Regions from separate parts of the Amycolatopsis sp. TNS106 genome, predicted to be linked through region 1. Evidence: riboswitches for the same ligand, from Rfam matches in the RefSeq annotation. Region 1 holds a riboswitch; the other holds the start of a gene.
What was found. A riboswitch is a leader RNA that binds a small molecule or an ion and turns the genes downstream of it on or off. The one in region 1 is predicted to bind S-adenosylmethionine.

Region 1 (3,556 bases):
AAGCTTGCCTTTCACCGTCGTGTGGCATTCCGTCATGGAGGAAACCCGCGCGCTCTCACGAGCAGCAGGGCCGGTCACAGCGCGGCGGTGAAACCACCGAGAGATTCAAGAGGAGCGCCCCCGTGGCCAACATCAAGTCGCAGATCAAGCGCATCACCACCAACGAGAAGGCGCGTCAGCGCAACCAGGCGATCCGGTCCTCGGTGAAGACCGCGATCCGCAAGTTCCGTGAGGCCGCCGACGCCGGCGACAAGGCCAAGGCCCTGGAACTGCAGAAGGACGCGGCCAAGAAGCTGGACAAGGCCGTGACCAAGGGCGTTCTCCACGCCAACCAGGCCGCCAACAAGAAGTCCGCGCTGGCGAAGCGCGCGAACTCTCTCTGATCGGCTTTCGAAGGGCCCCGGCGACGCGAGTCGCCGGGGCCCTTCGCCGTTTCAGCGGCTCGTGCCGTGGGCGTCGACGACCTCCAGGACCGCGCGCTCCAGCGCGTACTCCGGGTTGGCCGCGACTCCCTTGACCTCGGCGTTCAGCCGGGCGACCACCCGCATCGCGGTGGCGAGCCCGTCCTGGCCCCAGCCGCGGGCCTGCCCCTGCGCCTTGCGCACCTTCCACGGCGGCATCCCCAGCTCACCCGCCATCTGGTTCGGGTTCCCGCGACCGGCGCCGGACACCCGCGCGATCGTCCGGACGGCGTCGGCGAGGGCGTCCGCGACCAGCACGTGCGGTACGCCGAGCTGCATCGCCCAGCGCAGCGACTCCAGCGCGGCGGCCTTGTCACCGGCGACGGCCTTCTCCGCGACGGCGAACCCGTTCACGTCGGCGCGGCCCCGGTGGTAGCGCCGGACCGCCTGCTCGTCGACCGTTCCGCCGGCGTCCGCGACCAGCTGGGTCGCGGCCGACGACAGTTCACGCAGATCCGAGCCGACCGCGTCGATCAGCGCGAGCACGGCCGCACCGTCGATCTTCCCGCCGACGCGGCGGACCTCGTTGCGGACAAAGGATTCCCGCTCAGCGGCCTTGGTCAGTTTCGGGCATTCGACAACCTCCGCACCGGCCTTCTTCAAGGCAGCGGGGAGCCCCTTCGCGGCCTTGCTCCGGCCACCACCGCTGTGCACGACGACGAGCACGATGCCGTCGGCGGGCGCCTTGACGTAGGCCATCACCCCGTCCGCGAGCTCCTGTGAGATGTCGTGCGCGGATTCGAGGACGATCACCCGGCCCTCGGCGAACAGCGAGGGGCTGACCATTTCCGCGAGCGCCGGGACTGTGAGGTCCGACACCCGGATCCGGGTGAGATCCGCCGTCGGATCGGCCGCCTTGGCCGCGTCCGAGGCGCTGCGGACCGCCCGTTCGATCAGCAGCTCTTCCTCACCGAGAACCAGGACCAGCGGCGATGGGGCGGAACCTTGCGTCGTCACGGTGACGATCCTGCCACTCCTCCTCTCGTGTGCTTTGTCCGGTGATGTGTAGCGGGCACGGTGGCCCCACCTGAGCCTCATGTCGTACGGTGTTGGCGAGGCGACGCGATCACACGCGTGCCGACAATCGAATACCGCTCATCCAGAGGGGCAGAGGGAACGGCCCGATGAAGCCCCGGCAACCGGCGTCAGCCTGTCATTCCGCGATCGCGGGATAGCTGACGAACACGGTGCCAATTCCGGCCCGCCATGGCGGGGCAGATGAGGAAAGGAACCTCGCGATGACCGCAACCCTCGGCACGACCTCCACCACCAAGACCCCGGATCTCGGACCGGCCGTCGAACTGGTGTCGAAGGAAGAGGGACACCGGCAGCCGCTCGCCCCCGAATTCGTTTCCGCCGAGGACTTCTCGCCGCTCGAAGTCGCCTACGACTTCGGCCGCGTGCGCCGCGAGGACATCGAAGCCGGACCGAAGAACATCTGGCGCTACAAGAAACTCCTTCCCGTTCCCTCGAACGTCGAAGAGGTCCCCAACACCGAACCCGGCGCCACCCGGCTCATCCAGGCCGACAGGCTCGCCAAAGCCTTGGGCGTCAAGAAGGTCTGGGTCAAGGACGACACCGGCAACCCCACTCACTCGTTCAAGGACCGCGTGGTCGCCGTCGCTTTGGCCGCCGCTCGCGAGTTCGGGTTCGACGTGCTCGCCTGTCCCTCGACCGGCAACCTGGCCAACGCCGTCGCCGCCGCGGCGGCCCGTGCGGGCTGGCGGTCGGTCGTGCTGATCCCGAAGACCCTGGAACGGGCCAAGATCCTGACCACCGCCGTGTACGACGGTGACCTGATCGCGGTCGACGGCAACTACGACGACGTGAACCGGCTCGCCACCCAGCTCGCCGCCGAGCAGGAGAGCTGGGCGTTCGTCAATGTGAACGTCCGGCCCTACTACTCGGAAGGCTCCAAGACGCTGGCCTTCGAGGTCGCCGAGCAGCTCGGCTGGCGGCTTCCGTCCCAGATCGTGGTGCCGATCGCCTCCGGTTCCCAGCTCACCAAGGTGGACAAGGGTTTCCGTGAGTTCGGGCAGCTCGGCCTCGTCGACGAGACGCCGTACAAGGTGTTCGGCGCACAGGCCACCGGCTGTTCCCCCGTCTCGGCGGCCTTCCGCGCGGGGCACGACGTCGTCCAGCCGGTCAAGCCGGACACGATCGCCCGCTCGCTGGCGATCGGGAACCCGGCCGACGGCCCCTACGTCCTCGACGTCGTCAACCGCACCGGTGGCGCGATCGAAGACGTCACCGACGAAGAGGTCGTCGAAGGCATCCGGCTGCTCGCCCGTACCGAGGGCATCTTCACCGAGACCGCCGGCGGCGTCACCGTCGCGACGGCCAAGAAGCTCATCGAGACCGGCAAGCTCAACCCGGACGAGGAAATCGTCCTGCTGATCACCGGTGACGGCCTCAAGACCCTCGACGCCGTCGAGGACAAGATCGGCCCCAAGGCCACCGTCAGCGCCTCGGCCGACGCGGTCCGCGAAGCTCTGGGCATCTGAGTTCCCGGCGGCCCGTCTCAAGAACGAGGCGGGCCGCGGGGCTCACCCCGGCGTACCAGGGCGAGGCCTCGCGCGTCGGCGAGGACGGCTGTGTCGCCGTCCGTGTCCGTCCTGGCGACCGACGCGCCGACGGCCACCAGGTTGTCCAAAGTGGACTTGTTCGGATGCCCGTAGGTGTTTCCGGCGCCGACGCTCACCAACGCCGCCCGCGGCGCGACGGCGTTGAGAAAATCCGGTGCCGTGTAACGGCTTCCGTGGTGCGGAACCTTCAGTATCTCGGCACGCAGTTCGGCACCCTCGGCCATCAGGTCGGCCTGCGCGGCAAGCTCGATGTCGCCCGTCAGCAGCACCCGGCCCGCCGGGGTCCCGGCGCGCAGGACGACGGAGCCGTTGTTGATCACCGTGCCGTCCTGTTCGCGGACCGATCGGCTGGTGACGTACCGCGGCCCCAGTACGTCCAGCGACAACCGCGGCCAGTCCAGCCGTTGCCCGATCTCCAGCTCCAGCAAGGGAATCCCGCGGCGCGCGGTCTCGCCCGCGACCTGCTGCCACGCCCAGGCCGGCGCCCGGCCGGGTCCCACCGCGACCGCA
Region 2 (3,556 bases), 4.1 Mb from region 1:
CAGCACCAGGCCGAGGCCGATCGCCCAGCCGACCGAGCGCAGCCGCCGGGACAGCCAGACGATGGCGATCACGACGGCGATCGCGACCAGCGCGAGCACCCAGGTCAGCCCGGTCGCCATCGAGAAGGCGGCACCGGGGTTGCGCACGAGCTGGAAGTACACGAGCCCGCCGAGGAACTCGACCGGCTGCTTGCCCTCCAGCGTGGACACGGCGATCTGCTTGGTGAGGAGGTCGATCCCCCACAGCACCGCGGCGACGGCGAACACCACGGCGACGCGCTTCTTGGGCAGCGGTGGCGACGGTGGCGCCGTTTCGGGCTCTGTACTCACCGCCCCATTGTCCACTGAGCGTGTTCAGGACTCCTCGGCGGCCGCCTTCGGCCTGCTCAGCAGGGCGGCGAACGCCCCGGCGAGCACGACCAGTGACGACAGCACCAGCGCGAGCTGCCCTTGCGCGAACACGACCGCGCAGAGCACGAACGCCGCGGCCACGACGAGGACCAGGACGCTGCGCTCCAGCCACGCGAGCCCGGCCAGGCCGAGCGTCAGCAGGATCGCGCTCCGGGTGTCGCCGTCGAGATCGAGCTCCCAGTAGCCGACCAGATCCGCCAGCACGATGCCGACCAGCCCGCCGAGCGCGATCGCGGCGACCTTCCACCAGCGCAGGGCCTTCGTCCGGATGGCGTAGAACAGCACCGTGCCGAGGTAGACCGCGAGGACGGCGAACAGCCAGCCGTCGGTCCGGCCGACGATGTCGAACGACGCATCCAGCGCGGCAGCGTTCTCACGGCTCATCTCGACGCCGTACAAGCCCGCGTACCTGCCCTCACCGACCCCGTACAGCTCCTGGGTCAGGAACCGCCGTCCAGCGGCGGGCGCGTAGGCGAACCATCCTCCGGACCACATCCCGCCGAAAGCCACCACCAGCAACTGGGCGAATCCCAGCAACGCCAGCGGAAACCAGTAACGCGGTCGCTCGTTCCCCATACGGGGTGAGGGTAGTGGGTCAGGCGCAGAACGGGGGAAGCTCCCGCGGATCGTTCTCCGGCACCCAGCGGCCTTCCGGCTTCTCGTACTGCCAGCGCGCGCCGCGGGCCACGATCTGGCGCAGCGCCAGGACGATCCGGTCCACGTGCTCGGTGGTGCTCCCGAGGCCGAGGCTGACCCGCACGGCCTGCTGACCCGTCGAACCGGCCACGGCGATCAGCCGCTTGGTCGCCACGTGCGCGCAGAACGCGCCGTCTCGCACGCCGATGCCGTATTCCGCGGACAGCACCGCGGCGAGCCAGCCCGGGTCGAAGCCGTCGACGACGAAGCTGAGCGTGCCGACCCGGTCGACCGGCGCGTCGAACAGCCGCAGTTCGGCGAATCCGGGGATGGCGGCGAGACCGCGGCGCAGGCGCGCCAGCAATTCCTCCTCGTGGGCGACGATCCCGTCCCAGTTCGAGGCCAGGGTTTCGCAGGCGACACCGAGCGCGTAGACGCCGACGGTGTTGGGCGAACCGGCTTCGTGCCGCTCGGGACCGGAATTCCAGACCACGCCGAGGTTTTCGGAGTCACGGTTGACGAGCTTCGTCGCGCCGCCACCGGCGAGGTACGGCTGAGCCGCGCGCAGCCAGTCGGCGCGGCCGATCAGCGCGCCCGCCCCGAAAGGCGCGTACAGCTTGTGCCCCGAGAGCGCGACATAATCGACGTCCAGTTCGCGCACCGAGATCTTCCGGTGCGGCGCGAGCTGCGCCGCGTCGAGCGCGATCCGGGCGCCGTGCCGCCGCGCGACGGCCGCGATCTCCTTGACGGGCAACAGTTCCCCGGTCACATTGGACGCGCCGGTGAGCACGACCAGCCGCGGACCCTGCGGGCAGTCCGCGAGCGCTTCGTCCACAGCGGACACCGCGGCGAGGCGGGTCCGAGGGGTTTCGATCCGGCGGACGTTCGGTCCCTTCCACGGCAGCAGCGCGGCGTGGTGCTCGGTGTCGAACACGACGACCGAGGTGTGTTTCGGCAGGCTGCGCGCGAGAAGGTTGAAGGAATCGGTGGTGTTGCGGGTGAACACGACGGTGTCGGTCGACCGCGCGTCGACGAAGTCGCGCAGGATTCCGCGCGTGCGCTCGTAAAGTTTGGTCGAGACCTGCGAAGCGAAGCCGGCGCCGCGGTGCACGCTGGCGTACCAGGGCAGGAATTCGTCGACCGCGGCACGCACCTTGTCCAGACAGGGGGCGCTCGCCGCGTGATCGAGGTTGGCGTAACCGATGTCGCCGCCGGTGACCAGCGGAACCCGGAGATCAGCGCACGCGACCGCCGGGATCTGGTGCGTGGCAACGTCTTCAGCGACTTCAGCGGGGGTGCTGGTGCGTTCGAGAGCGAGAGTCATCGTCATCCTCCGGGCCAGGGGACCCGCCGAGGATCCCGCGCTTGCCCGTCGCACCACGCGACGAGCCAGGTCCTCACCCGGGGCACCCCACCGCGGAAGGAGGGTTGCCGGTCAGCTAGCCGGGGCTTGACGCTGACACTCGTGACCTACGGACGAAGTTAGCGGATGGGCGGGCGATCGAGCCAGCCCTCGTCCGCATCTTGAGACGCCGCTCACGTGTTCCGCAAGCGGGAAGAACCGTTGCCCGGCGCCGCGCCGCGCCGGGCAACGGCAGGTCAGGCCCGGAATCGGCCGGGCAGCGGGACGGTCGAGCGGGAGGAGACCTCGGTCGCGGTGCCGGAGTACTGATCGGTGCCCGCGGTGAACCGCCAGCCGCCGAAGGTCTTGCCGTCGACGGCTTCGCCGTAGGCCTCGGCGACCTTGGTCGAGACCTCGTCGTAGGACAGGCCGTTCCAGTTGCCCGCGCCGACCCCGAAGTCGCGCGAGTCTCCGCCCTGCGCGGCGGCCGCGGGCAGGGTCCACAGGGTGAAGTGCACATGGGCGCCGGTACTGCTGCCACCACAGGGCAGCGCGTTGCCGGTCCGGCCGAGCGCGTCGCCAGGGGCGACCTTCTGGCCGTCCGTGACCGCGATGCCCTCCAGGTGGTAGTACCCGGTCCGCCGGCCACCGTCGTGGTCGACGGTCACCCAGTCGCCGCCGGAACAGTGCTGGATCCGGACCGTTCCCGCCAGCGGGGCGCGAACGGTCTTGTCCCCGGGGCTGAAGTCGATGGCGTTCTTCACGCCGGAGGTGCCGTTGTCCGAGTGGATCCCCGCCGAGTAGACCGACTGGCCCGAGTCGAAGGGCAGCCCGAACGCGGGAAAGGCGCCGGCCGCGGAGGCGGCGGGAGCAGAGAGAACCACCCCGACGAGTGCGGCGGTGACCCCTAGACCAGCGAACCGCACAGGAAGTTTCGTCACCTTGCGTACTCCTTACCCCGTGACACTCACCCATTCGATGGAGTCGATTGCGGGAAAAGTAATCCAAAAGGAGTACAAATGGGAAGAAGTTTCTGAGATCAACCGACGAACAGCTGGTGGCGGTTCGTGACCTACTGGCCGGATTCGCCCTTCCACCTGGCGAGTCGGCCTGCGCGGTCGACGGCCCGAAGCCGTCGTTCGGCCGCGTCACGCACTTCGGCGGTGG

Region 2: linked by a shared signal. The riboswitch ahead of CVV72_RS00660 (aminotransferase class V-fold PLP-dependent enzyme) and the one ahead of thrC (threonine synthase) in region 1 are both predicted to bind S-adenosylmethionine.

The regions. Positions count from the first base shown of each region.
Region 1 is NZ_CP024972.1:4,258,723-4,262,278, forward strand. It holds gene rpsT (30S ribosomal protein S20) at 123-383, shown strand; gene holA (DNA polymerase III subunit delta) at 435-1,418, opposite strand; SAM riboswitch class I at 1,554-1,686, shown strand; gene thrC (threonine synthase) at 1,700-2,965, shown strand; gene CVV72_RS19150 (ComEC/Rec2 family competence protein) at 2,983-3,556, opposite strand, start outside.
Region 2 is NZ_CP024972.1:130,560-134,115, reverse strand. It holds gene lspA (signal peptidase II) at 1-330, opposite strand, end outside; gene CVV72_RS00665 (hypothetical protein) at 355-987, opposite strand; gene CVV72_RS00660 (aminotransferase class V-fold PLP-dependent enzyme) at 1,007-2,371, opposite strand; SAM riboswitch class IV at 2,404-2,518, opposite strand; gene CVV72_RS00655 (M23 family metallopeptidase) at 2,647-3,330, opposite strand; gene CVV72_RS00650 (potassium/proton antiporter) at 3,462-3,556, opposite strand, start outside.